DNA from 2 places in the Mycobacterium sp. NGS27 genome. Region 2 is predicted to be linked to the other one. Evidence: riboswitches for the same ligand, from Rfam matches in the RefSeq annotation. Region 2 holds a riboswitch; the other holds the start of a gene.
What was found. A riboswitch is a leader RNA that binds a small molecule or an ion and turns the genes downstream of it on or off. The one in region 2 is predicted to bind S-adenosylmethionine.
Positions count from the first base shown of each region.

Region 1: linked by a shared signal. The riboswitch ahead of AC5Y30_RS19980 (bifunctional o-acetylhomoserine/o-acetylserine sulfhydrylase) and the one ahead of AC5Y30_RS01700 (ankyrin repeat domain-containing protein) in region 2 are both predicted to bind S-adenosylmethionine.

Region 1 covers NZ_JCALDT010000007.1:185,332-199,824, reverse strand. The annotation lists gene AC5Y30_RS20010 (bifunctional methylenetetrahydrofolate dehydrogenase/methenyltetrahydrofolate cyclohydrolase) at 1-188, shown strand, start outside; gene AC5Y30_RS20005 (DUF3017 domain-containing protein) at 185-466, shown strand; gene AC5Y30_RS20000 (DUF732 domain-containing protein) at 463-1,032, opposite strand; gene AC5Y30_RS19995 (HNH endonuclease signature motif containing protein) at 1,359-2,723, shown strand; gene AC5Y30_RS19990 (class I SAM-dependent methyltransferase) at 2,730-3,464, opposite strand; gene metX (homoserine O-acetyltransferase MetX) at 3,470-4,600, opposite strand; gene AC5Y30_RS19980 (bifunctional o-acetylhomoserine/o-acetylserine sulfhydrylase) at 4,612-5,982, opposite strand; SAM riboswitch class IV at 6,146-6,267, opposite strand; gene AC5Y30_RS19975 (NADP-dependent isocitrate dehydrogenase) at 6,419-8,653, shown strand; gene AC5Y30_RS19970 (NADP-dependent isocitrate dehydrogenase) at 8,681-9,910, shown strand; gene ephH (epoxide hydrolase EphH) at 9,903-10,700, opposite strand; gene trpS (tryptophan--tRNA ligase) at 10,897-11,916, shown strand; gene yhjD (inner membrane protein YhjD) at 11,941-12,978, shown strand; gene AC5Y30_RS19950 (DMT family transporter) at 12,975-13,289, opposite strand; gene nagA (N-acetylglucosamine-6-phosphate deacetylase) at 13,289-14,413, opposite strand; gene AC5Y30_RS19940 (sugar porter family MFS transporter) at 14,404-14,493, opposite strand, start outside.
Region 2 covers NZ_JCALDT010000001.1:409,555-424,047, reverse strand. The annotation lists gene AC5Y30_RS01730 (Eco57I restriction-modification methylase domain-containing protein) at 1-299, shown strand, start outside; gene pglZ (BREX-1 system phosphatase PglZ type B) at 296-2,614, shown strand; gene brxL (BREX system Lon protease-like protein BrxL) at 2,611-5,067, shown strand; gene AC5Y30_RS01715 (tetratricopeptide repeat protein) at 5,169-6,779, opposite strand; gene AC5Y30_RS01710 (TM0106 family RecB-like putative nuclease) at 7,205-10,573, opposite strand; gene AC5Y30_RS01705 (ADP-ribosylglycohydrolase family protein) at 10,802-12,265, opposite strand; gene AC5Y30_RS01700 (ankyrin repeat domain-containing protein) at 12,408-13,097, opposite strand; SAM riboswitch class IV at 13,128-13,239, opposite strand; gene AC5Y30_RS01695 (Helicase associated domain protein) at 13,416-14,351, shown strand.

The DNA.
Region 1 (14,493 bases), on a different contig from region 2:
ACATGGTGCGTCCCGGCGCCGCGGTGCTCGACGTCGGCGTCAGCCGCGTGGACGGCAAGCTTGTCGGCGACGTGCATCCCGACGTGTGGGACGTGGCCGGCCACGTGTCGCCGAACCCGGGCGGCGTGGGTCCGCTGACCCGTGCGTTCCTGCTGACCAACGTCGTCGAGCTGGCCGAGCGGCAATGACCGCGCGCACCCTGCTGCGGGCCCAATGGCCAATTGTGTTGGTGGGCATGATCTTTGCGGTAGCGCTGGCCCTGGTCGGGGCCAGTTTCTGGCGTCGTGGTTCGCTGCTGATCGGTATCGGTGTGGCGGTGGCGGCGCTGTTGCGGCTGGTGTTGTCCGAGGACCGGGCCGGCCTTCTGGTGGTGCGCGGCAAGGGAATCGACTTCATCACCACCGCGACGGTCGGGGCGGCGATGTTCTACATCGCGTGGACCATCGACCCGCTGGGCACCCGCTAGAACCTCGGCAGCGCCGGAGCCTGCCCGGGTATCGCGGGCAGTTGGCCCGCCATTCCCGGGTATTGGCCTGGCAGTGCGGGTACCTGCCCGGGCAGGCCCGGGACCTGGCCGGCCATTCCCGGGATTTGCCCTGGCATTCCTGGGATCTGGCCCGGCATTCCCGGCATTCCCGGCGGCATGGCGGCGGACAGGTTGCCGCTGGCGATGTTTGCCATCTCCTCGGGGCAGTACGTCTGGATCGCGATCTGGGTGAACATCCGCGCCATCATGGGCGACATGCCCCTACCGGCGACGCTGGACGCGGCCGCGGCGAAATTGCCACCCGGTTGCGAGAGCATCGGGCAGATCGATTCGCCGACGGACATCGCGTTTCCGGGCTCCCCGAAGTCGATGCCGGCGTGGTTGAGCGCGTCGATGAAGTCGTCACCGTTGCCCTCCGCTTCGGCCGGCGCCGCGAACGCCGAGGCCACGGTGAGCAGTCCGGCGGCAGCGGCCAGCAGGCGGATGGTGAAGGGCTGGCGACGAAAAAGCCAGACCCACCGATGAGTTCGTGCAAGTGCCTTCACGCCAGCCTCCCCGTCCGCCAATGGAGTGCGTCAGCGGCACTCGAACCACGTATGGAACTCTGAGCCATGACTGTCACGTTTGCGACACGGTGGGATAAAGGTTCGCACAATAAGCGTTTCGTGAGGCCACGACGCCCGCCACATCGGTTATTACCCAGCTCGATTGCGCAAGGCCGGGCGGTCAATCGACACCACACTGTGATCTGGACGCGGGCGGCTCGAACCTGTCGCCTGGGGGTTGACCAACAACGAAAGATCTTGCGCGAGTGTGAATCTATGGCGGCCGGTGGGGCGATTCTGTCGGTGGGTGCGGCTAGTTTGACGGTGTGAGTTCAAGTGGTCTGCAGGATGTCGATGCGGTGTTCGACGCGCTCGATGCCGCCTGGGATCGAGCCTGCGCGCTGGACTACGACGCGCTCAACCCGCAGCAACAGCTAATGGCGTTGCAGCGCTGCGAAAAGCAGCGCCGGCGCATCCCGGCCGTCGAGCATCCGCTGATCAATTCTCTTGCCCGCCAAGCCCCCTCCCTAGACCTCGGCGGCACAGTGGTCCATGCCCTCGCCGAGGCGACACTGATCAGCCGCACCGAAGCCGCCCGGCGGGTCAAAGAGGCGCGCGATCTGGGCCCGCGACACGGCCTGACCGGCGAACCGCTGGCCTCGGTGCTGGCCGCGACCTCGGCCGCCCAACGCCAGGGCGAGCTAGGCGCGGGCCAGGTGGCAGTGATCCGCAAGTTCTACCACCAGCTGCCCGGCTGGGTGGATTTCGCGGCGCGCGAGCAGGCCGAAGCCCAACTGGCCGAGTTCGGAACGCGGTTTCGCCCCGAACAACTCGCCGCCCTGGCGCGGGGACTGGCCGATGTGCTCAACCCCGACGGCACCTTCACCGACGACGACCGCGCCCGCCGACGGGGGCTGACGCTGGGCAACCAGCAAGCCGACGGCATGTCGGCGCTGCGCGGCTGGCTCACCCCCGAAGCACGCGCCACCCTGGAAGCCGTCCTGGCCAAACTCGCCGCCCCGGGCATGTGCAACCCCCTCGACGACACCCCGTGCATCGACGGCGCACCCACCCAAGAGGCCATCGAGGGCGACCCGCGCTCGGCCGCCCAGCGCAACCACGACGGACTCAACGCGGCGCTGCGGGCGCTGCTTGCCTCCGGAGAGTTGGGGCAGCACAACGGGTTACCGGCCTCCATCGTCGTGACCACGACGCTGGCCGAGCTGGAATCCGCCGCCGGGCGAGGCCTGACTGGGGGCGGCACCATGCTGCCGATGAGCGACGTGATCCGCCTGGCCCGCCACGCCCGCCACTATCTGGCGATCTTCGACAAGGGCAAGGCGCTGGCGCTCTATCACACCAAGCGCCTGGCCTCACCGGGACAGCGAATCGTGTTGTACGCCAAGGACCGCGGCTGCTCGAACCCGGGCTGCACCGTGCCCGGCTACTACTGCGAAGTCCATCACGCCACCGACTACAGCAAGTGCCACGTGACCGACGTCAACGACCTCACCTTCGCCTGCGGCCCCCACCACCGACTCCTCAAACCCGGTGGTTGGACCACCCGAAAACGCCCGCGCGGAGACACCGAATGGATTCCACCGCCACATCTCGACCGAGACCAGCCGCGCACCAACACCTTCCACCACCCCGAGAAACTGCTGCGCGACGGAGACGACGCCGGGCCGTAGCGTTCGCTATCCCGCCAGCGTCGCGCGGGTGCACATGGTGACGTAAGGCAGCGCCAGGCCCGTCGAGTTCGCCAGCGCCGGATGGGTTGCCAGCAATTGGCGCACCTGGTCGAGCGTTTGGGTGCGGACCTCGGCCGGCGAGGTGATGCAGTAGCTGCGGGATGCGACAAGGTCGATCAATGCTTGCGGCGTAAGGTAACTCGTCCACTCGACCCGATGATGCGCCAGGTCGGTGAAGGGCTCCGGCAGCGTTACCTGGGTGCGGCCGCCGTCGCCGTCGCTGCCGATGATCTGCCCCAGTTCGCGCACCCAGCCGAGCCGTTCGTCGCGGGTGTTCCACACCAGACCCAGCCGGCCGCCGGGCCGCAGCACCCGCGCCACCTCCGGGATCGCGCGCTCGGGATCCACCCAATGCCAGGCCTGCGCCACCAGCACCACGTCAACGCTGTTGTCCTCCAACGGAATCTCTTCCGCGGTGCCCAGCAGCGCCCGGGTCTCCGGCAGCGAGGCGCGCAACACCTCCAGCATGTCCTGGATGGGGTCGACGGCCACCACGTCCAGGCCGCGCTCCACCAACCGCGTCGTCAGCTTCCCGGTACCGGCACCCAAGTCGAGCACCCGGCGCGCCCCGACCGGCAACAGCCAGTCGATCGCCTCCGGGGGGTAGGAAGGGCGTCCCCGCTCATAGGCTGCGGCCGCCGAACCGAACGATAGGGAGCGGTCGTGGCGCGAGCGGGTCACGGTCGTCACGCGCCTTGCTCATCGGCCAATTTGAGGGTTTTCGCAATCAATTCGTTGACCGCGTCGGCTTCGATCAGGAATCCGTCGTGCCCGTAGATTGATTCGATGATGTCCAGTTCGGCGCAGCCCGGCAGCAGCTCGGCCAGCTCTTCCTGCAGACGCAGCGGGTAGAGCCGGTCACTGGTGATGCCGCCGACCACGACCGGTACGGGACACTCGCTCAGCGCTTTTCGCACTCCACCGCGGCCGCGGCCCACGTCATTGCTGCTCATCGAGTCCGACAACGCCACGTAGCTGCCGGCGTCAAAGCGATCGACCAGCTTTTCGCTCTGATATTCCAGGTAGCTCTGTATTGCGTAGCGGCCGCCGTTCCCCGCATCCTCGCCACCCTGGCTGCCGTTGCCGAACCGGGTGTCGAGCTCCAGCTCGCCGCGGTAGGTCAGGTGGGCGAATTGCCGGGCGAGCGCCATTCCGGTGTCGGGTTTGCGCCCGGTTCCGTAATAGTCGCCGCCCTGCCAGTTCGGGTCGGTCTTGACGAGCGATATCTGCGTCCTCAGGTGGCCGATCAGATCGGCGGTGCTGCGCGCGCCGACCGCTATCACCAGCCCGGCCCGAACCCGGTCGGGCTGGGCGACGATCCACTCCAAAGCCCTTGCCCCGCCCATGGATCCGCCGATGACGGCGGCAACCCGGTCGATGCCCAGCGCCGCCAGCGCGGCGACGTCCGCCGCAACTTGATCCTGCACGGTAATCTGCGGAAACCTTGAGCCCCATGGCTTTCCGTCCGGGGCAATCGAGCTCGGCCCGGTGGAGCCGCGGCAACCGCCCAGCACGTTGGTGACCACCGCGCACCAGCGATTGGTGTCGATCGGGGCACCCGGCGCGGCGACACCGTCCCACCAACCCGGCGTGGGATGTTCCGGCCCGGCGGGCCCGGTCAGGTGCGAATCGCCGGTGAGCGCGTGCAGCACCACCACCACGTTGTCGCGGTTGGGGGACAGCTCGCCCCAACGCTGGACGGCGATCTGGACATCGTCGATCACCGCGCCGTTCTCGGTGGTCAGCGACCCGATGCGCACCACGCCGATCTCGCCTTCGGCCGGCAGCGGCTGGGTTGCAGCGTCTGAGATCGTCATTGCCGGTCTCCTCAAAATGCCGCCACCGCTTGCGGATCGGTGCCCGACGCCCCCGCGGTCGCACCGAATTTGGCCGCCGCGGCGAAGCCGAGCTCCAGGTCGGCCAGGATGTCGTCGATGCCCTCGATGCCCACGGCCAGGCGCACCAGACCGGGGCTGACCCCGGTGCTCAGCTGCTCCTGCGGGCTGAGCTGGGCGTGCGTCGTGGACGCCGGGTGGATCACCAGCGAGCGCACGTCGCCGATGTTGGCGACGTGGCTGTGCAGCTTCAGCGCGTTGACGAACGCTTTGCCCACCTCGACGCCGCCGTCCAGCTCGAAGGCCAGCACCGCGCCGGTTCCCTTGGGCGCCAGCTTCTTTGCCCGCTCATGCCAGGGCGAGCTGGGCAGGCCCGCATAGTTGACCGACACCACGCCATCATGGCCGGCCAGGTACTCGGCCACGCGCTGCGCGTTGGAGACGTGGCGCTCCATGCGCAGGCTCAGCGTCTCGATGCCCTGGGCGACCAGGAACGCGTTGAACGGCGAAGCGGCAGAACCGAGGTCGCGCAGCAGCTGCACGCGCGCCTTGAGCGCGAAGGCCGGCGGGCCGAGTTCGGCGAACACCACGCCGTGGTAGCTCGGGTCGGGCGTGGTGAACCCCGGGAAGCGTCCCTGCGTCCAGTCGAAGGTGCCGCCGTCGACGATGACCCCGGCGATCGCCGAGCCGTGGCCGCCGAGGTACTTGGTGGCGGAGTGCACGACGATGTCGGCGCCGTGGGAGAACGGCTGGATCAGGTACGGCGTGGCGATGGTGTTGTCGACGATCAGCGGGACGCCGTTGGCGTGCGCGACCCCGGCGACCCCGGGAATGTCCAGCACATCGATCTTCGGGTTGGAGATGGTCTCGCCGAAGAAGGCCTTGGTGTTCGGCCGCACCGCGGCCTGCCACGAATCCAGGTCGTCGGGGTCCTCCACGAAGGTGACGTCGATGCCGAGCTTGGCCAGCGAATAGTGGAACAGGTTGTACGTCCCGCCATAGAGCCGCGGGCTCGAGACGATGTGATCGCCGGCACAGGCCAGGTTCAATATGGCGAAGGTCTCGGCGGCCTGCCCGGAGCTCAGGAACAGCGCCGCCACCCCGCCCTCGAGTGCGGCGACGCGCTGCTCGACGACATCGGTGGTCGGGTTGCCGATCCGGGTGTAGATGTTGCCCGGCACTTCGAGCCCGAACAGGGCGGCGGCGTGCGTGGTGTCGTCGAAGGTGTACGACGTGGTCTGGTAAATCGGCAGGGCGCGGGCGCTGGTGGCGCTGTCCGGCTGCTGGCCGGCGTGTACCTGCTTGGTGTCGAACGACCAATTCGCGGTCGGGTCGGTGTCGTGCTCGGCGTTGTCGGAGGTCACGGGGTTGCTTTCTGCTGGTAGGGAAATGTGCTCGGCGACGGCCGGGACGCCGGAATGGGGCGTCAGCCGGCACCGCGGATTAGCAGCGACACACGATGAGGCGCGAAAAGGCCGGGAGAATGCACATCACGTTTCCCTGTCTGCTCAGGGGCCCGTCATGGCGGACCCGCGCTTGCCGGATAGCCGGTTGTGTGGCTACTCAACCTGGTCATCACCCGGGGCACCCCACCGCGGTTGGAGGGTTGCCGGCCAGCAAGCCGGGGCTTGATGCTGGCGCTCATGACCAATTCGAAGATTATCTTACTGTGCCGAGTCGGTGCCAACCATCGCGGTGCACGTGCAGGTCGACACCTGTCCAAACACCCTTGCTAACGTGGCAGGAAGACCGCTGAGCCCCCCAGAATTCGAACCCATCATTGACGCCGGGAGAGGGACCGTGAGCGCCGAACAGCCGACCGTCATCTACACACTGACCGACGAAGCGCCGCTGCTGGCGACTTATGCGTTCCTGCCGATCGTGCGCGCCTTCGCCGAGCCGGCGGGCATCGAGATCAAGACCAGCGACATCTCCGTGGCCGCCCGGATTCTGGCGGAGTTCCCCGACGATCTGACCGAAGAGCAGCGCGTTCCGGATAACCTGGGCGAGTTGGGCCGGCTGACAGAACTCCCCGACACCAACATCATCAAGCTGCCGAACATCAGCGCCTCGGTCCCCCAGCTGATCGCCGCCGTCAAGGAGTTGCAGGGCAAGGGATACAAGATCCCGGACTTCCCGCAGAGTCCAAAGACGGACGAGGACAAAGAGATTCGCGCGCGCTACGCCAAATGCCTTGGTAGCGCCGTCAATCCGGTGCTGCGGCAGGGCAATTCGGACCGGCGCGCGCCCAAGGCGGTGAAGGAGTACGCCCGCAAGCACCCGCACAGCATGGCGGACTGGTCGCCGGCCTCGCGCACTCACGTCGCGACCATGCGGCACGGCGACTTCTACCACGGCGAGAAGTCGATGACGCTGGACCGCGCGCGCAACGTGAAGATGGTGCTGGAGACCAAGAGCGGGCAGACCCTCGAGCTCAAGGCCAAGGTCGAGCTGCGCGAGGGCGACGTCATCGATTCCATGTTCATGAGCAAGAAGGCCCTCGTCGAGTTCTACGAGGAGCAGATGCAGGACGCCTACGAGACCGGCGTGATGTTCTCGCTGCACGTCAAGGCGACGATGATGAAGGTGTCGCACCCCATCGTCTTCGGTCACGCGGTGAAGATCTTCTACAAGGACGCTTTCGCCAAGCACCAGGAGCTGTTCGACGAGCTCGGCGTCGACGTCAACAACGGATTGGTCGACCTCTACAACAAGATCGAGTCGCTGCCGGCGTCACTGCACGAGGAGATCATCCGCGATCTGCACGCCTGCCACGAACACCGCCCCGAGCTGGCCATGGTCGATTCGGCCAAGGGCATCACCAACTTTCATTCGCCCAGCGACGTCATTGTGGACGCGTCCATGCCGGCGATGATCCGCGCGGGCGGCAAGATGTGGGGCGCCGACGGGCGCCAGAAGGACACCAAGGCCGTCAACCCCGAGTCGACTTTTTCGCGGATCTACCAGGAGATCATCAACTTCTGCAAAACCCACGGGCAGTTCGATCCGCGGACGATGGGCACCGTTCCCAACGTCGGCCTGATGGCGCAGCAGGCCGAAGAGTACGGCTCGCACGACAAGACCTTCGAGATTCCCGAGGACGGTGTCGCCAACATCGTCGACCTCGACACCGGGGAAGTGCTGCTGACCCAGAACGTCGAGGAGGGTGACATCTGGCGCATGCCCATCGTCACCGACGAAGCGATCCGCGACTGGGTCAAGCTCGCGGTCACCCGGGGCAGGAACTCCGGTATGACGGTGTTGTTCTGGCTCGACACCGAGCGGCCGCACGAGGTCGAGCTGCGCAAGAAGGTCAAGGCGTACCTGAAGGAGCACGACACCGAGGGCCTGGAGATCCAGATCATGCCGCAGGTGTGGGCAATGCGGTACACCATCGAGCGCGCCATGCGCGGGCAGGACACCATTGCCGCGACCGGCAACATCCTGCGCGATTACCTCACCGACCTGTTCCCGATCCTGGAGCTGGGCACCAGCGCCAAGATGTTGTCCATCGTGCCGCTGATGGCCGGCGGTGGGATGTACGAAACCGGCGCGGGCGGTTCGGCGCCCAAGCACGTCCACCAACTCGTCGAGGAGAACCATCTGCGCTGGGATTCCCTGGGTGAATTCCTTGCTCTCGGAGCGTGTTTCGAGGACATCGGCATCAAGACCGACAATGAGCGCGCCAAGGTCCTGGGCAAGACGCTGGATGCCGCCATCGGCAAGCTGCTGGAGAACGACAAGAGCCCGTCGCGCAAGACCGGTGAACTCGACAACCGCGGCAGCCAGTTCTACCTGGCGCTGTACTGGGCGGCCGAACTCGCGAAATCCGACGACGAAGAATTGCGCAAGCATTTCGCCGCGCTCGCCGACGCGTTGCGCGAAAACGAGGAGACCATCGTGGCCGAGCTCGCCGAGGCGCAGGGCGAGGCGGTCGACATCGGCGGCTACTACTACCCGGACAGCGAGAAGACGACGGCGATCATGCGCCCGAGCAAGACCTTCAATGAGGCGCTGGCGGCTTCGACAGGCTAGGGCCCCCGGCAGGAAGCGGGACTCGACATGGCAGGGGAAGCCAAGGTCAAGGTCAAAGGCCGCGTCGTAGAGCTCGACGGTGACGAAATGACCCGCGTCATCTGGAAGTCGATCAAGGACATGCTGATCCTGCCGCACCTCGACATCGACCTGGACTACTACGACCTGGGCATCGAGCACCGCGACCGCACCGATGACCAGGTGACCATCGATGCGGCCAACGCCATCAAGAAGCACGGCGTCGGTGTCAAGTGCGCCACCATCACCCCCGACGAGGCCCGCGTCGAGGAGTTCGATCTCAAGAAGATGTGGCCCTCGCCCAACGGCACGATTCGAAACATTCTGGGCGGCACCATCTTCCGCGAGCCCATCATGATCTCGAACGTGCCGCGGCTGGTACCGGGCTGGACCAAGCCGATCGTCATCGGCCGCCACGCCTTCGGCGACCAGTACCGGTCGACCAACTTCGAGGTCGACAAACCCGGAACCGTCGCAATCACTTTCACGCCCGCCGACGGCGGCGAGCCGATGGTGCACGAGGTGGTGTCCATCCCCGAGGACGGGGGCGTCGTGATGGGGATGTACAACTTCAAGGACTCCATCCGGGACTTCGCCCGCGCCTCGTTGAAGTACGGGCTGGACGCCAAGTGGCCGGTGTACCTGTCGACCAAGAACACCATCCTCAAGGCGTACGACGGCATGTTCAAAGACGAGTTCCAGCGCGTCTACGACGAGGAGTTCGCCGAGCAGTTCGAGGCCGAGGGACTGACCTACGAGCACCGATTGATCGACGACATGGTTGCGGCCTGCCTGAAGTGGGAGGGCGGCTACGTGTGGGCCTGCAAGAACTACGACGGCGACGTGCAGTCGGACCTCGTCGCGCAGGGCTACGGCTCACTGGGGCTGATGACGTCGGTGCTGATGACCGCCGACGGCAAGACGGTCGAGGCCGAGGCCGCGCACGGCACCGTAACCCGGCACTTCCGCCAGTATCAGGCCGGCAAGCCGACGTCGACCAACCCGATCGCCTCGATCTTCGCCTGGACGCGTGGACTGGCGCACCGCGGCAAGCTGGACGACACCCCCGAGGTCACCGAGTTCGCGCGAACGCTGGAGGACGTGGTGGTGTCCACCGTCGAGAGCGGAAAGATGACGAAGGACCTCGCCGTCCTCGTCGGCCCCGACCAGGAGTGGCAGAACAGCGAGGAGTTCTTGAACTCGATCGCGGAGGACCTGGAAAAGCGGCTGGCTAACTAGCCGGTGGTTGCCGCCGGTCGGCCCCGGCGCCGCACTCGTCGACGAAGTCGGCGATGGTCGCGGCGACCCGGTCGGGGGCCTCGAACATGGGGACGTGACCGACGCCGTCGAGCTTGGTGACCTTCGTTCCCGGGGGCAGGAAGTTGGTGAAGTGCCGATTGAACCTGCTCGCGGGCACCACCCGGTCCTTCTCGCACAGCACGAGTTGGACCGGCACCGCGGTGTCGGCCAACTGAAGCAGGCCCGGATCCAACAGCGACTTGACGAGCAGCTGGAAGTACGCGGGGCAGTGCGCGGCGTCGTCGATGACGACGTGCAGCTGGTCGTCGCTGATGCCCTCCGGCGTCGCGGTGAGCGGCAGGGTCGCCAGCCGCCGGCTCAGCGGCAGCTTCAGGGTGCGCTCCCCGAACAGCCGGGCCAGCGCGAGGACGGGCATGCCCGCGATGAACTTGCTGATGACCTCGAATTTCACCGGGCTCCACCGCGTCCATCCGCCCGCGGCGCCGATGCCGGTGACGCTGCGGGCGCGGCCCCGCCGCTCCAGTTCGAAGGCGACCCATCCGCCCAGCGAGTTGCCCACGAGGTGAGCGGTTTCCCAGCCGAGCTGGTCGAGCTGGCGCTCGACGTGGTCGGCCAGCACCGACGAGCTCAGCAGCCAGGTGCCCGCATAGGGCCCGCCGTTGTGCCCGGCCATGGTGGGGGCGAAGACCTCGAAGCGACCGGTCTCGGCCAGCCGCGGCGCGACCGGATCCCATACCGTCTGCGACATCAGGAATCCGTGCAGCATCAGGACGGGCTCTCCGGAACCATCCCTGGGACCGAGGTGGATGGGGGACCGGGCCGAAGGCGACGCCGAGTGAGCGGGGCTCACGAGGAAGGAGCCGAGCAGACGAGCTTGGTCATAGCCCGACAGTAAATGTGGTACCGCCGGTACCGCAAGGCGGCCCCCTCGCAGCGCCCGCACGTCATGAAAAGATCGGTGCATCATGAGCACCGCTACCGGATCGAGCCGGATTTTCTCCGGCGTGCAGCCCACCTCCGATTCGCTTCACCTGGGTAACGCGCTGGGCGCCATCACACAGTGGGTCGCGCTGCAGGACGACCATGACGCTTTCTTCTGCGTGGTCGACCTGCATGCCATCACCGTCCCCCAGGATCCCGAGGCGCTGCGTCGGCGCACCTTGATCACGGCCGCGCAGTATCTGGCGCTGGGCATCGACCCGGCCCGCAGCACCGTGTTCGTGCAGAGCCACGTGCCCGCCCACACCCAGCTGGCCTGGGTGCTGGGCTGCTTCACCGGCTTCGGACAGGCGTCGCGGATGACGCAGTTCAAGGACAAGTCGCTGCGCCAGGGCGCCGACTCCACCACCGTGGGGTTGTTCACCTACCCGGTGCTACAGGCGGCCGACGTGCTGGCCTACGACACCGATCTGGTACCGGTGGGTGAGGACCAGCGACAACATCTCGAGCTGGCGCGCGACATCGCCGAGCGGTTCAACAGCCGCTTCCCGGAGACGTTCGTGGTGCCGGACATGTTCATTCCCAAGGCGACCGCGAAGATCTACGACTTGCAAGACCCGACATCGAAGATGAGCAAGTCGGCGGCCACCGACGCCGGGCTGATCAACCTGCTCGACGAACCGGCGGTGTCGGCCAAGAAGATTCGCTCGGCGGTCACCGACAGCGAACGCGAGATTCGCTTCGACACCGCGGCCAAGCCGGGAGTCTCCAACCTGCTCAGCATCCAGTCCGCGGTCACCGGCGCCGGGATCGACACGCTCGTGGAAGGCTATGCCGGAAGGGGTTACGGCGATTTGAAGAAGGACACCGCCGAGGCGGTCGTCGAGTTCGTCGCCCCGATCAAGGCCCGAGTCGACGAACTGACCGCCGATCTCGCCGAATTGGAGGCCGTGCTCGCGGCCGGAGCGGAAAAGGCCAACGATGTGGCCGGGAAAACGGTTCAGCGGGTTTACGATCGCCTTGGGTTTCTTCCACAACGGAGCTAGTACCGCTCTCATTGGAGTCGTGCGATGAGCGAGCCGGCCAAGGCGGGCGTTTTCGACCGGTTGCGGGCCCGGTACGGCTGGCTCGATCACGTGATTCGCGCCTACCAGCGGTTCGATGAGCGCAACGGCGGGTTCTTTGCGGCCGGGCTCACCTATTACACAATTTTCGCGTTGTTTCCTTTGCTCATGGTCGGTTTCGCGGTCTTCGGGTTCGTGCTGGCCCGACGGCCGCAGCTGCTGAGCACCATCGACGACCACATCCGCTCCCAGGTCACCGGGGCGCTCGGTAATCAGCTGCAGGAGTTGATGAACTCGGCCATCGACGCCCGGACGTCGGTCGGTGTGATCGGGTTGGCCACCGCCGTGTGGGCCGGATTGGGCTGGATATCGCACCTGCGCCAGGCGGTGACGGAGATGTGGTGGGACGAACACATCGAGTCGCCGGGCTTCGTGCGCAACAAGCTTTCCGATCTGCTGGCGATGATGGGGACGTTCGCGATCATCGTGGCCACCGTCGGCCTGACCACCGTCGGACACGCCGCACCCATGGCCGCGCTCCTGAAATGGCTTGGCATACCGCAGTTCGTCGTGTTCGACTGGCTTTTCTGGCTGTTCTCGATTCTGATCGCGACGCTGGTGTCGTGGCTGCTGTTCACCTGGATGATCGCCCGCCTGCCCCGCGAAAAGGTCAGCTTCGTCGATTCGATGCGGGCCGGGCTGATCGCTGCGATCGGCTTCGAGGTGTTCAAACAGGTCGCCTCCATCTATCTGCGGACGGTGCTGCGCAGCCCGGCGGGCGCGGCCTTCGGCCCGGTGCTCGGGTTGATGGTGTTCGCCTACATCACCGCGTATCTCGTCCTGTTCTGCACCGCGTGGGCGGCGACGGCCTCGAACGATCCGCGCGGCCAACCCGTCGCCCCTCCGGCCCCGGCGATCATCGCGCCGCGCGTGCAGCTGGATGAGGGCCGGGGAACCCGCCAAACGCTGACCGCGATGGCGGTGGGAGCCGTTGGGGCGCTGGCGCTTTCCCGGATCGCCCGCTTGAGCCGCCGCGATCGCTAGCCGACCAGCTTCAGGCCCGCGACGCAGGCCACGATCCCGCCGATCAGCACCAGCTTGATCAACGACGCCGGTTCGTCGCCGATCAGCGTCGCGTAGCCGACGGTGAGCACCGCCCCCACGCCGACCCAGACCGCATAGCTGGTTCCGACCGGCAGGGTGCGCATGGCGAGCGCCAATCCGGTCATCGAAAGCGCCACGGCGACAAGGAATACCAGCGACGGCCCGAGTCGGGAGAAGCCGTCGGATTTGTTCAGCGCGGTCGCCCACACCGCCTCGAGGACTCCCGACGCAATCAACACGAGCCAGGCCATCAAGCACCTCCACGGCGCCAGGCGCCGCGCACCATGACGTCCGAGATGCCTAAATGATCGTCCAGCACAACGAGATTGGCGTCGTAGCCGGGGGTGAGGACGCCCACCCGGTGCAGGCCGAGCGCTCGCGCCGGCGTCGCGGCGGTCGTCTGCACCGCGGCGGCCAGGCCGGCGCCGGCATGCACCGTGCGGAAGACCTGATCCATCGTGGCGGTGCTGCCCGCGATCGTCGTCGCCCCGTGCACCCGTGCGACCCCGGCGACGACATCGATCGGCACCGCGCCGAGCCGAAACGCACCGTCGGTGCGTCCGGCCGCGGCGATCGCGTCGGTGATCATGGCGACGCGGTCCGCGCCCGCCGAAGCGATCACCGCCGTCACCACGTCGGGGTGCAGGTGCACGCCGTCGGCGATCACCTCGACGGTCACTCGCGGGTCCCGCAGCAGGGCCAGGGCCGGGCCCGGCTCGCGATGGTGCAGCGGCGGCATCGCGTTGAACAGATGCGTGCCGACCGAGGCGCCCAGCGCGATCGCATTAGTGGTCTGCTCGTAGGAAGCGGCGGTATGGCCCACCGCCACAACGACTCCCGCGTCCACGAAACGCCGGATGGCCGCGTCGGCGCCGCGCAGCTCGGGTGCCAGCGTCACCATCCGGATGGTGCCGTCGCCCGCGGCCAGCACCGCAGCGATCTCTCCCGCGTCCGGGTCACGCATCTGGGTGGGGTCGTGGGCTCCGCAATGTGCGCGGCTCAGCCACGGCCCCTCCAGGTGGACGCCCGCGACGATGCCGCGTTTGGCGGCCCCGGCGAGCGCGCGCACCGCGCCCAGCAGTTCGGCCGGCGAGGCGGTCACCAGGCTGGCCAGCGTGGTGGTGGTGCCATGCCGCAGGTGAAAGGCGGCGGCGTCGGCGATACCGTCGCCGTCGGTGTAGGAGGCCCCCCCGCCGCCGTGCACGTGCATGTCGACAAAGCCCGGCACCACCGTGCAATCGGGGAGGTCGACGTCGGCCGGTTGGGGCGGCGGCCCGGGCGAGCAGGCCGCGATCCGTCCGCCGGACGTCTGCAGCCAGCCGGGGCGGCAGACCTGTCCGTCGAGCACCATGGTGCCCGCGGCGATCACGGGCACGGGTTCTCCCAGCGGCCGCCGTTTTCCCAGAAGTGGCGGATGTCTTCGAGCTGGCGGCCCTTGGTTTCCGGCGCGTACCG
Region 2 (14,493 bases):
CCGCAGCGATGGACCTGCAACGGCGACTAGAGCTGATTCTGGAGGGCGAGTCACCTTACGACATCTACGTCAGATGGAAGAGGGCATACCAGCAGCCAATCGGTTGGAATCCCGATCTTAACGACGGAGTGCGTATGAACATCCGTCCGTTCGTCGAAGCCGGAGTGTTGCGATCCCAGCCAAACATCCACTGGCGCAAAGACCGCGGCACGAACCCCGACGGCACCGAACGGCTCAACGATATCCACCTCACCCTCGCCGACAAGCAACGAGCACAACAGTCCCAGGGCAGCACATGAGCCAGACTGTCCTTGATGCGCTGGTTACCTACATACAAGGCGCCGCTGATTACAACCAAAACGCGCAGGTAGCGCCCGTGGCTGTGCTGTGGCCGGATGAGGCAAGGTCCTGGGAAGCAGTCGTGGACAGACTCGGTGAGAGAATCCCCCTCATCTCGCTTGGTGAGTTTGATGTCGAGCATCGGCGAGGCCCAGCTTATTGGCTTCGCTGCGTCGTTGCCGGCACCTGCCCGCTCTCGCTTCCGGAAGGCGTGCCGGTCCTGTATCTGCCTGGTGTTGGGCGCAATTCGCTTAGGGCGGTTGACTCATGTCCACCACCACTAGCGCCAATCGCCGAGCTTCAGTACCGAAGCCAATGGTTCTCGCATCCAAACTCACGCGACTGGACTCCTCGGGCTCTGCTTACGCACGAAACGCGTGGACTCGGCCTGGCAATCGCTGAGGACGCCGGAACCTTATCGGCGTTGCGTCTTGCTTTGCAGCTCCTGATCGACGAGCCAATGGACAGGATCAAGAGTCACATGCTTGACGCCGATTTTTTCAACGAACTTGTCAATCCAGATCCTGTGCGAAGCATTCTTGACTGGCTCGATGACTCGACCGTATTTCGCAATCGCTTCGACGAAGCCCGGTTCGCGGCGTTCGTGCAACAGAGCAAGACAGACCTAGGATTTGATCCAACGTCTGATGGCGAAATCGTCGCCGCAAGGAAGCTGGCCGCGCGCGGCGGTGCTTGGTCGAAGGTGTGGAAACGCTTCGCAGAGACACCCGAGCGATATCCAGGGATACCTGGCCAATTGCGTAACGCTCGGCCCGACGAGTTGTTCGTAGATAATCGTGACGCTTGGCCGCAAGACAACGAATCCGAGGAAGCCGAGCTGCGGAGGGCGCTCAGTAGCTTCACGAATCTGACAGCCTACGAGGCTCGCAGCCGGGTGACCGAGTTGGAAGCAGAGCACGCATGGCGCCGAACAACGGTCTGGGCGGCCCTTGATGAGGCGCCGTTAGCTTTCGCGCTCGAACACCTTGTGGCGCTTGGCGATATCACTTCCAATGGCGAAGCCGCGAAGGACCTCAATGGCCTGCGGGATGACTATGAAAATCACGGATGGCGTGCGGATGAGGCAGCGCTTCGGACCCTAGCGGCGACTACGACCGATGAGGACCGAACTGCGACCGGCAACGCAGTCCGTACGATATACCTGCCATGGCTTGACCAAGGCGCCAAAGCTCTTCAGCAGGTAATCGGCCCGCTCGCCAATGCCGGAACATATGTGCCAGAGGAGACGAAGGCTCCGGAGCCAGGTGTTGTGACCGTCTTTGTAGATGGCCTACGCCTCGACATCGCTAGGCGCGTGCAAGACCGCCTGACAAACTTCGGATTGGACGTCGAGTTTCGGACGAATCTCGCTGCGTTGCCAACGGTAACGCAGACGGCGAAGCCAGCCCTTGTGCCGTGGGCCAACAGTGCGCTGGGGCCAGGTCCCGATCTCTTCGCCGCGGACGCATCGACCGGAACAAAGGCAACGATTCAAGTGCTTCGAGCGCACATGCAAGCGGCCGGTGTCCAGGTTCTCGGTCCCGTTGATAAGGGGCAGCCTGCGGGGGTTGCTTGGACCGAAGCAGGTGAGCTCGATCATCGGGGACATGACGTTGGAGGCCGGCTCGTCGACTACATCGATGAGGACGTACAACGAATAGCCAACCGGATTCGAGAGCTACTCGACGTAGGTTGGCAGCGAGTGGAGGTCGTGACCGATCACGGCTGGATACTCCTGCCAGGCGGCATGGAAAAGGTGGAGTTACCCAAGGCAGTGACCGAGGTGAAAAAAGGCCGGTGTGCGCGGCTTAAGGAGGGCGCGGTTGCCGACTCGCCCATCGTTCCTTGGTACTGGGATTCCGACGTTCGCATTGCGCTGGCTCCAGGTGTGTCGTGCTTCGAAGCGGGCAAGGAGTATGAGCATGGTGGCGTCAGTCCACAAGAGTGTTTCGTCCCCAGAATCTCAGTAATGTCGGGCAGCGCCGTGACGACTACCGCGCACGGACCTGAGATCACAACCTTCAGATGGCTCGGCTTGCTGTGTCGGATCGAGGTTGACGGCTTCGCCCATGGCGTGATTGCCGACATTCGCGCTTTGCCTGGGGCTGCCAACACAAGCATCGCCGAAACCGTCAAGGAAACTCAAGGCCCGGGCAAGGTGTCCCTAGTGGTGCCCGACGATAAGCATGAAGGAGAGCGGGCGTTCATTGTGCTTGCCGGGGCAGACGGTCAAGTCCTCGCTCAGCGCGAAGTGATAGTAGGAACAAATCGATGACGGCTTTGGACGAGCTCGACCAGCTAGCTGCCGAGGTGTTCGAGGGTTACCTCGTGCGTAAAGATCTCGCGCAGCAATTCCGGGGACAGTATCCAGTCCCGACCTATGTCGGCGAGTTCTTACTCGGCAGGTACTGCGCGACAACTGATTCCGACGAGATTGCTGAAGGTTTGGCGATCGTCGAGCGATCGATGAAGGAGCGTACAGTTCGGGCGGGCGAGGAAGAGCTTTTCAAGTCGCGAGCGCGCGAAATGGGTCACGTTAAGATCATCGACCTACTCCGGGCCCGTTTGGACGCTAAGTCCGACGCTTACAAGGCAGAGCTGCCGAGCCTGCAGCTCAACGATATTCACATCGCCGACGCGCTAGTGAACGAGCACGACCGCATGCTCACTGGTGGGTTCTACGCTGAGGTGTCGCTGGAGTACATTCCGGCACTTGGTAGGGAGTCCGGCGGTCAGCCATTCCGAGTCGAATCGGTGCGTCCTATTCAGATGTCCACCCGAGACGCCCTCCGCACATTCATCGACGGGCGGAAGCACTTCACGATCGACCAGTGGTGCGACTTGTTATTGCGCAGTGTCGGTTTCGAGCCCAGTCGGTTTTCAACCCGAGAACGGGATGTCCTTATCGCTCGCATGGTCCCGTTCGTGGTGCCCAACTACAACGCGGTGGAGTTGGGACCCCGTGGAACGGGAAAATCACACCTTTACCAACAGATCTCGCCGTATGCGCACCTAGTGTCTGGTGGTAAGGCAACGATTGCCAACATGTTCGTTAACAACGCGACTGGACGGCGTGGGCTCGTTGCGCAATACGACGTCATCTGCTTCGACGAGGTCTCTGGAGTGTCATTCGATACGAAGGAGGGAGTAAACATCCTCAAGGGCTACATGGAGTCCGGGGAGTTCAGCCGTGGCAAAGAGAGCATCCGTGCTGACGGCGGTGTCGTCATGGTGGGCAACTTCGATGTGGATGTCCTTGAAGAGCTTCGGCGCGGTCATCTCTTCGGCCCCATGCCCAAAGAGATGCGTAACGACACCGCGTTCCACGACCGGATTCATGCGTATCTACCAGGTTGGGACGTACCGAAGCTCGATCCTTCTTACTTCACAAATCATTTCGGTTTTGTCAGCGACTTTTTGGCTGAATGTTGGAGTCAACTCCGTCGAACGTCACGCCTCGAGGCGACGCAAGGTCGTCTCGATTGGGGAGACCAATTGAGTGGACGAGACCGAAAGGCTGTAAACAACACGGTCAACGGACTACTCAAGCTGCTGTGGCCGGACCCCGATACCGAGGTGCCCGACGACGCGTTGGGGTGGGCTGCGGAGCTCGCACTTGAGATGCGCCGACGGGTTAAGGAGCAGCAAGCCTTCATCGGTGCTGCCGAGTTCGGAAAGCTTGACCTGAGTTACCGGGTCGGCGGCGGACCCGAGACGGTGGTCTACTGCGACGAGTCGGTCAAACATCGACAGCGTCTGGAAAGCGAAGCGGCATCCGCGCCGGCCGAACCGTCGGAACGCGAGGCGCTTCCGGCACCTGATGAGAAAGAGGTTTCTGCGCGCGTTGCCGCTCGCGACTACGACGTTGGTGACCACATAGGCGGACGCTTCGAGGTAGAGGAGTTGCTTGGGAGTGGCGGCTTTTCGACAGTCTATCGGGTCCTGGACACCGTCGAGGGCGAGGAGCGAGCGCTCAAACTATTCGAGACGGCGGCCGGGTATGACGCTGTCCGCAGAGAGATCAGCGCTCTACGAAAGGTGCAACACCCCAATGTTGTGAAAGTTATCTGGGCCGACAGCACTGAACAGGGCGAGTGGTATCTCGTGATGGAGTACATCGACGGCGAGCTGCTCGCAGACTACGCAACTGGCAAGAAGCAGATGCGTGATCGTGAAGCGATCGACGTCGCGCTTGATGTACTAAATGCGCTTATCGCAATCCACCCAGACAGTGCGCGCCTCGATGAACTTGATCGCAAGAAGCGTGAAAGTGATTTGACATCAGACGAATACGACGAACTGATGGCCCTTAGCGAGAACGCTTTGGTACACCGAGACATCAAACCGCAAAACATCATACTGACGCGTTCGGGTGCGAAACTGCTTGACTTCAATATTGCCTCGCGGGTCGGCGACCCCGTCTACACTGTGTCAGGAACTCCGCCATACCAGCCTCCCGATGCGGACCTCACGCGATGGGACGTAACTACGGACCTATTCGCTGTAGGAGTAACTCTCTACGAGTTGCTCTGTGATGGCCAACATCCTTACCCAGGTGCGCGACCGATGGGCGGAGTCGAGCCCACGGATCCGAGGCAGTACCGAAAGGATCTTCCAGAGGCGATTGCCAAGTTCCTACTGCGGGCATGCGGGGCGGAGCGAAAGCAACGCTTCCAAACAGCAGCCGAGATGAAGTCGGCGCTCGAAGCTGTCAGAGCAGTGCTGTAACGATTGCGTGGCGATTCGACTTGGGCACCAGTGCGGCAGTCCCTCGAACTTGAGCGTGGCGGCCACTTTACAAATTTCTTCTGACGACCAGACTTTGCGGGCTAGCCCCCGCTAAGGTCAGGGTCGGCTGCATGGGCCCCTGATGAGTCGTGAGTTTTGGCGAGCCCGTCGAGCAAGCTTATCGCTCTAGGTTCGCCCGCTGCTGCGGCTCTCTGGAGCCAGGCCCATGCTTTGGGAATATCCTGTGGATCTGAACGGAGCAGGGCTTCCGCCATGCCAGTCATAGCACTCGGTTGCCCTGCGGCCGCGGCCTTCTCCATCCATGCTCGTGCTGTGGCGGTGTCAGGCGGGTTTGACTGCGCAAAGAGGTCGCTGAGATTGGCCATAGCGTCGGCGTTACCAGCGGCTGCCGCCGTCTCCCATAGCCTGCGCGCAGCCACGACGTCAGGTGGATTCATTCTTGCGAGCACGTTACCGAGGTTGTTCATGGCACTGATGTCACCGGAAGTCGCGGCTCTTTCAAGCCATCCGCGTGCCTCAGCCAGTTCAGGTGGATCTGATGTCGCGAGCAGCACGCCCAGTTCGGCCATTGCGCCCGTGTGCCCGGCACCGGCGGCGATCTCCAAGCAGAGACGTGCTGCTCTAGGATCTCGACTTTCCAACGCGGCCCCGATTTCGCAGAGCATCGCAGCGCCTCCACCTGCGGCAGCCATCTGCCACCAATCATGCGCTGCCGCGAGACGAGGAGGGTCTGACTCCGCAAGTAGCGCGCCTAAGTTCGCCATTGCCTCCGCATGACCCTCGCCTGCTGCTTTTCGCAACCACTGGTGTGCAGCCGACAGGTCGGGGGGATTCCAGTGTGTCAGCAATGCACCGAGGCTGGCCATCGAGCCGACGTCGCCGGCTGCCGCGGCCTTTTCCCACCAGCCGCGAGCCGCTGGGAAATCCGGCGGATCCCACCGGGTGGCGAGCAGGACACCGAGGCGGTACATGGCGCCGACATCACCGGACGCGGCGGCTTTCTCATACCAGCCGCGAGCCGCTGGCAGATCGGGCGGGTCTCGCCGGTCGGCGAGCAGGATCCCCAGGTTGGTCATGGCGTCAGTGCGTCCGGTGGCAGCGGCTTTCTCGTACCAGATGCTCGCAGTCCGGAAGTCCGGGGGATCCCACCTTTTCACAAGCAGGACACCAAGGTTGAGCATTGCGTCGGTGTCGCCGGCGGCCGCAGCTTTCTCGTACCACTTGCGGGCGGCGGACAGATCCGGCGGATTCCACTGCGAGGCAAGCAGAATACCGAGTTTTGTCATGGCGTCGGTATCGCCAGCCATGGCGGCTTTCTCCCACCACGTACGGGCGGCCGGCAGATCCGGCGGGCTCCACCAGGTGGCAAGCAGGGTGCCGAGGCCATTCATGGCGTCGGTGCGTCCAGCGGTGGAGGCTTTCTCCAACCATGCACGTGCCCCAGGCAGATCGGGTGGGTCCAACTGTGTGAGGAGGGCACCTAGCTGGGCCATGGCTTCAGCGTCGCCGGCTGTCGCAGCTTTCTCCCACCAGATCCGTGCAGTGGACAGATCCGGCGGGTTGCACTGCGTGAGTATGGCACCGAGTTGAGTCATTGCATCGGTGTCGCCGGCGGCGGCGGCTTTCTCGTACCCGCTACGGGCCGCCTGCATATCCACTGGACTCCAATCCCTGATGTTTTCATCAACCATGATGGAAACCCTGTCATGTGAGCGGGCTCTACGAGCCGGTTTTAGGTTGGAGGGTCAAATTTAGAGGCCTGGTGGACGACGGTCGTTCGCGTGATCTTCGAGATCGAGGGGTCGGCGCAGCATATGCTGAGAACAGCGAGGCCGAGCTAGCGGCGGGGTTCGGCCCATCCGTCGTGTTTCTCGGCGAGCACGGTGCCGAGTAGGCTGCGACGTCAGGTGCACTCACACGCCCGTGGACCAGGGCTGACCCTGAAGATTCATTGGCCACAGTTAAAGTGGGTGCGTATCCTTACCTTGGATTTGTATCGTCGATGGTAACCGGCACCGCCCTAGCCGACCACGACTGGCCAGCGGCGAAACAAAATCAAAACGTCATAGCCCGCAAGGGCCCGCAATACAGTGCCGTAGGTCGCTGGCGGACTGAATCACCCCGGGTGCCGTACCCATTCAACGAAGGCGTTGAGGGTAGAGACCAACCGCATCTCATCCACCGACCGCGCGCGGGTGTTCAGCAACTCATCTGTGCACACCAGGTACGCCAGGCACCGCGCCCGGCTGATCGCCACGTTAAGCCTATTGCGCGAGAACAGGAAGTCCGCGCCGCGGACCATGTCGGCGCCCGTCGACGTAGCCATGCTGAAGAAGACGACAGCGGCCTCGCCGCCCTGGAACTTGTCGACAGTTCCGACCGGCACATTGGCAGTGCGCGGATCACTGTCGAGGCGTTGCCTGATTGTCCGGACCTGATCGTTATAGGGCGCGACGACCATGAAATCACTGACAGTCAGAGGCGTTTCGTCACCGTCAAAGTTGACCCAGGGCGTACCGATTAGTCGGCTTATTTCCTCGGCAATCATCTGCGCCTCTTCGGTCGAAGAAGTGGTGTTGCCTTGGTGATCGGCGCGCAACCACCGCAGTCCCGTGCCAGCGACGGTACTCTGCCTTTCGCAGTTCTTGTGATAGCCCAGTCGTCCCTCGTAGATCTCGGCGGAAATGAATCGGCATATGTCTGGGTGCATGCGGCGGGTCTCGGTGAGGAAAACTCCGCGATCGTTGGGCAACGTCACATCCTCGCCGAGCACGTGTTCGAGCACGCTGCGACCGCCCCCACCCGGGTGTAGCGCTTGCATCACATGCGGCAATTGCAGCGGATCACCAAGCAAGATCAGATTGCGGGCCGAGGTCGACGCCGCCAACGCATCGGCGAGGGCAAGTTGGCCGGCTTCGTCGATCAGCAATACGTCGACCGGCGCATCCACCATCTTGTCGCTCGAAAATAACCAGGTGGTACCGCCCACGAGGTTGTAGTCGCTGCGGGCGCAGCCCGAGTTGTCAGCGGCATTCTTGATGCCGTCCAGCTTTTGCGTCGAACCAACCGGGGGTTTGCGCACAGCGCGAAGGATTCCGCGGTCACCCTTCCGCTCGAAGACTTCCACGATCTTGCGAAGCAGGTTCTCGATGGCCCGATGACTGAACGCCGTAACCCCGACCCGTTGGCCAGCAGCCACCAACGCGTGGACCATGTGGGCGGCACTGTACGTTTTCCCGGTACCCGGCGGTCCCTGGACGGCAACATAACTGTCGTCCAACTCCGTTGCCCACTTGACCATTTCATGGAGATCGTCGGCGAAGGTCCCTGCGGGCGGACCGCCGCCGTCGCGGAACTGAGGCACTTTCCGCCTTAGCAGCGCGTCGGTTACTCGGTTGGCTGGCTTGCCCTCAAGTAGCTGTGAGGCAAAGTTCGACAAGGCTTTTCGTTTGTCGTCGGTTCGCACCCACGTATGCACCACAACTGTTGAAGGTAGATGACCTACCTCTTGGTGCTGCTGGTTCCACATCAAGTCCAACTCGAACCCCTCACGATCCAGCCGGTCGATTTTTGCCGCGGTCCACTGGCCATCGGGCAGAAGGTACAGGACCATCTCGTCGCCGTGCGGGAAACCGTCAAGCGATTGCGGCGGGAAGGTGAAACGCATCGCCGGCACGTCTAGCTCTTGGCCCTTCTTGCCGAACCGTGGATGCAGTCCGATGGGCTCGAGGGCAGTGATCGCGTCTCGGTCATCGAACAGCTCCGAGCTGTCCTGTTGGCACTGAGCCAATTTCGGTGCAATGTAGGCCGACCATTCGCGGGTCCAGTAGCCGAGTAGGTCACCGAGAAGGTGTTCGGGTGTTCCATCGTCGAAAGAGTGGAATGCGGCAATCTGTGCGTCGATGTCCAGGAGCACCTGGCTAATCTCGAATTGGGCTTGCCGCCACGGCAGCTCGGACGGTCGGTGCTCAACCAGCCAGTCACGGAAGGCCATGGTGGCGCGCACGTCGTCTTCGTTGTAGGCAGCGATGGCGTTCAGCTCGGCGCCTTCACCGTCGGCCATGAACTTCTCATACTGCACCACGGCGCCGGCACCCTTGTCGATCTCATGACTGCGCTCGAAGTCGGTCAGTCGCTCGACACACTTGAGGCTGTACGACTCGGTGCCTACCTGTATGGAATTACGCGCCACGCTGAGCAGATCGACGAACAAGCCGGTCTGCACGAGGCGGCCAACTTCCGCCTCCGCGACACCATGGGCTGCGGCCAATGCTTCCAGCGCAGAACGCTCTGTGTGGTTGTAGTGGTAGACGTGCATCGCCGGATACTGCTTCCGTCGCGCCGCGAGGTAACTGATCAGACTGGTCACCGCCTGCGCTTCCTGCTCGGGGTTATGCGCCCACCACGACTTGTATTGCCATTCGCCGTTTCCGTCGCGTTCGATGAGTCCGAACAGGAAGAACAATCCCCTATCGGCCCGCCAAAACGGATGGCCCTCAAAGTCCAGGAAGATATCGCCCACGTCGGGCTCGGGCAGTAATTCGAACCCACGTCCTCGTTGCGGATCATCACCGGACTCGATCACCGAGAAGTGCGGCCGCACATCACCGCTTAAGCGCGCTGCTACCTGCAATTCCGCCTGAGTCACCAGCCACTTCAATCTTTCCGCCCGGATGCCCACAAACTCGCCGTGCAGTGCGCCGAGTTGTGCCAGCGTAGTCACGCCACCATCGCCCAACACTTCTCGTTCAGCGCCACGGATGCCGGGGATGTAGATCAGCGAGTCTTCCTCGCGCCATTGCGCTTCACACGCCGCGAAGAATTCGCAGAAGGCGCAGTGCGGGCAGGGCTCAGGCACGGTCGATCCATTCGGGCCGGCGTCAACCGCCGCAGAGAGCTGTTTGCGAAGCCGTCGCCAGTAGGGACGGAACTCGTTGACTCGCAATGTCTCCCGGCGGCCCGATCCCAGCAGGATGTGCACCCGTTGCGGATCCACACCGGTGAGCTCACCGATGGCATCGGCATAGAAGCACAGCTGTAGGACGTGGCCCGGCTTGGCGTCGACCCGTGTCAGCTTCGCGTCCACCGGCTCGTACGTGACGTCCCCCGTTTCGTTATCGACCACTCGTTCGATGAAGTCGGCGATACCCCGAATCCCATCGTGTATGAATGGCATCTGGTAGACGACGTCCCAGCCATCAGCGAGCGGGTTCCCAACGCGCGCTACCCAGTCGGCAAAGGTTTCCTTCTCGGCCCCCCTCCGAGGTGGAACATCGAATACCGACTTTCGTTGAGTCCTATACTCGGCGAGGCACGCCTGTTCGTGTACTTCCCCTTTGCGCACCAACAGCCGAGTGAAGGAACCGAACGCCTGCTCTGGCTCAGCGAGTTCCCCGTCGTCGACCTTGTTGCGCAACGTCAGGTAGTGCGGGCAGTCAAGCCATGCGGTGATCTTCGAGGGCGTGATGAGCCGTTGCTGGGTCAAGAATCCGCCTCCTTGTCGGTCGCCCATTGGCCTGACAACACGTGGCTTTCTCGCCAAGTGGGCCACGCAGCTCATGGACAAAAACAGTCCGCCCAAGCACATCGGGACGCCTCGTTGCCGTGGGCCACGCTAGCGTCTTTGCGCTATGTCTTGGCGGCATTTGGCGATGATCCATATAGGTGCCGGCCGTCCATTCAACCGACCGCGCCGTGCAACAGAGCCCAGACGTCACGACGTACTGCTGCGCGGCGGGTCGAGCCGCCTCAGCGCTTCGCGAAATTCAGCATTCGGGCTGGAGCCTGGCAGCACAGCTAACACGTCGCGCAACGCCTGGTCGATGCCGACGCCCTTCTTGCGGGCGCCGTACAGCGCACCGACGGTGGGCGTGCGGCTGTATGCCTGGACGCAATGCGCGAACACAGTGCGGCCCTTGGCTCGCAATTGTTCTATGGCCCGCACGGTGTCGAGCAGCACGAAATCGACATGGTCGTTCTCGCCCTCTTGGTCGATGAGTCGGACATCGAGCTGTGTGACGCCGGCCGGCAAGTACTCATCCTTGACCCGACATAGCGACACGACCGCGTCCACTCCTTTCGGCAACTCGTGCAGAGCCGCGACACCGCCGATCCATACCTGGTCGTCGTAGGGGTGCTGGACAGGCTTGCGGGCTTCGGGAAAACCACTGTAGGTGTAGTCGAAGGTGTCGGCCCGGCCTTTGTCGATGATCTTGTCGGCCAGTTTGATCAGTCCCCGCGTCGTGAGGCCAGGCCAGCCCTGCAACATCGACCGCCACCGCGAGGGCACCGCGGAGGCGCCGTAGGCAGCGCCGAGTAGGGCGCCCGCAATGGCCGCGACGGTGTCAGTGTCGTGGCCGCCGCGCACCGCTGCCTCTAACGCCAGTCGCAGGTGATCGGCCCGGAAGACCTCCGAAGCCGGATCCTCCTCCGGCACAGGTGTATTCACGATCGCCGACCACGCGGCCTGCAGTGCGGCGACTACCCAGCCGTTCTTAGTGGAGAAAGCCGATGGCTGCGACGCCTCGGCCTCGTCGAAGCGCGACGCCCACAGCTCACGGCGCCCGGCATCGATGCGGCCCAGCCCGATCCGCGCGTCGAGCTCGCCGGTCCAGATGGCATGGCGGATCGCGGCGCACCACAGCACACAGGCATCACCGGCGTCGGGGTCATAGTGCGTCAGTTCACTGACCGCACGCGCGGCTTCCACCAGTGCCGCCTCATCGTCTAGGTAGGCGAGCGCGACCGGGGCAGTGCGCATCAGCGAGCCATTCCCGGCGGTGTGGCCGGTGCGCTCGTGCAGCGCAGCCGACTCTTCACGGGCACTGCGAGCCGAGATTCCACGCCGGGCTGCGGCAGACAGAACCGAACGAGTCTGGTTGCCAACATCTTGGGCGGTTCTCGCCCACCAACCCCAGCGCTCCACGATGTAGTCTTGCGTCTTCTCGTCACGCAGGTCCGCCCCGGTAGCCGCGATCTCGGCGATCGCGATGGCCATCGAGGTGTCGTCGGTCCATTCGCCGGGCTTGAACGGTCCGAGTCCGCCACCGATCATGTCGACCGAGACGTCGGAAGCGAGCGGCGGTCCAAATTCGTAGCCGGTGCCCAGAGCATCGCCGGCGGCGGAGGCGAGCAGCGCACCGCACGCCCGATCACGTTGTGCAGCAGTAAAAGTCATAGCATGTCTCCTTCGTTGCGCAGGGGCGCAGGTTCAGCTGCGCGTAAGAATGAAGTGGGTGCAGCGATGTAGCGGCGAAGATTCCCCCGACCAGGCGGATGGTCGGCTTCTGAGTCCGTCATGGCTCAAGCAGATCCGCCGACTAGACAAATCCTTGATCGACCAAGACCGAACCTTCGGGGGTGACCAGATGTGCTTGGCCGGAGCCTTCGACGAAACCGCACCAGCTCTTCACCTCCAGCCCTCCGCGTTGCAGTTCGACGTGGAACACGTACTTGCCTGGCAGCGGCACACACACCCGCTGACCGGGCAGCTCGTGGAGCACCTCGACGGGCGGGTAGCGCAACGCAGCGCGCAGGTCGCCGTCAAAAACACGCCCGCGGATGCGCCCATCGATCAACTCGGCGAGTCGCGTGTCCAGCGCCCGAATCTGCTCGCTTGTCAACGGTGAGCGCGGCGGGCGCAGCAGTTCCAGAAGTACGGGGACCGGGTTGCGTTCGATGGCGACATCGAACGGGGTGCGCCCCCTTGAATCCCGCAGCGACCGCAACGACCCCCGGTCCAGCAACTCAGTGACGACTTCTGGGGACGCACCGTGCCAGGCGGCTTGATGCAAGGCGGTGAACCATGCCGTACCGCCCGGTCGCCACTGGTTAATGACGAGCCAGTTCCACTCGCGGTCCAGCACATGCATCACCTCATGCCAGTTGCCGGCTTTTGCCGCATCGGCGAGCCGGTGACCGGTGCTGACAAAGTCATCGGCCATGACTGAGGTGTCCAGCACGCCCTGCCACGGCCGGGCACCACGAATGATCTCGCTGTAAGTCGTCATGAGACCTCCTTGTTTCGAGCCTCCCCGCGGGAGGCGCTCTTGCCGGCACCGATTGGTGTCGGCCGCTTCGTCATCCGAGCCACCCACGAGCGTGGGGTTGGCGCGCCGTCTAGTCGGAGCTTGGCGACGGCATCTCATGAAGCAATGTGAGTGTAGGGCGACGCACCGACAACTGACGTCGCACAGTTCCGGCGCTCGTACCTGCAATCGCTCCCGCATTCTTCCGGTCGGGTTTGCTGCACTGTCGCAGTATGCGCTGCGATGCAACAGTAACATGCCGCCGCTTCATCCTGCAACTATGCAGTGTAGGCTGCAGCTATGCAGCAACGAGATCGGCGGTCGCCCTCGTCCGACGACCAAGTCAGTAGCGCTTTCGCTGAGCGGGCTAAGGCAGCCCGGTTGGCCACAGGGCTGACCCAGCAGCAGCTGTCTGACCGCCTGAAGGAAGCCGGTGTCTCGCTCGACACGTCGGCGATTACGAGAATCGAGGCTGGACAACGAGAGCCCCGGCTCAGCGAAGCCCTCGCCATCGCGAAAGTGCTGGACTTCGGACTTAACGATCTTGCCCCTGAAGCAGATCTCGACTCCTACATGAGCGCCGTCGAGCGGTCGATGAACGACAGCCGCGCCGCGCTGGTCACGTTGCTGCGGTCGGTGGATCCGGTCGTCGACCTCGTACGACGAAACCCCAGCTGCCTCGGCGGCAGCCACCTTGAGGACCGCTTCAGTCAACTAATCGAGCGGTTTCATCAGCGAATGTCGGATGAACACTTCGCCCTCGGGGACCAGCCCACGATGAACGTCGCTATTGCGACGAACCGGGCCGATGAGAAGCTGAAACGTCAACTGCTGCGGGCCGTTAGCGAAGGAATTCTGGTCAAACGCGACGAGATCCAACCCGCGTACGACAGATGGTTCAAAGAGCATGTCTCCGAAGGCCGCCAGGGGGCTGTGACTAGGGGCCAGACGAGTCGTGGACGCCAGCTCGATGAGCCCCGTATCCGCGCCGGACGGTGGGATGAACATTTCAGTCAGCTGCTGGACTATGTCCGCCAGCACGGTCATGCCCAAGTGCCGCGTTCCTACACCACCCCCGACGGGGGCCGGCTGGGGGCATGGGTCGTCGACCAACGCACTCGCTTCAAGCGGGGCTTGCTCGATCCCGATCTGACGGCACGACTCGCGGAATTACCGGGCTGGGCGTGGAACACGCGAGCCAGCCGGTCGTCGTCTGTCGCGAGAACCAGGATATAGGCGCAGAAGGGACAGCTTTCCCCATAACGCGCAAACCGCAGTGCACATGCCCCCGCCGGGGGTAAACACCACTCGGACCCACCAGGGTGCCGCCGCCCAATGACAACTCGCTCATCTCGACGCTCAAGGCACTCGCTCCTGT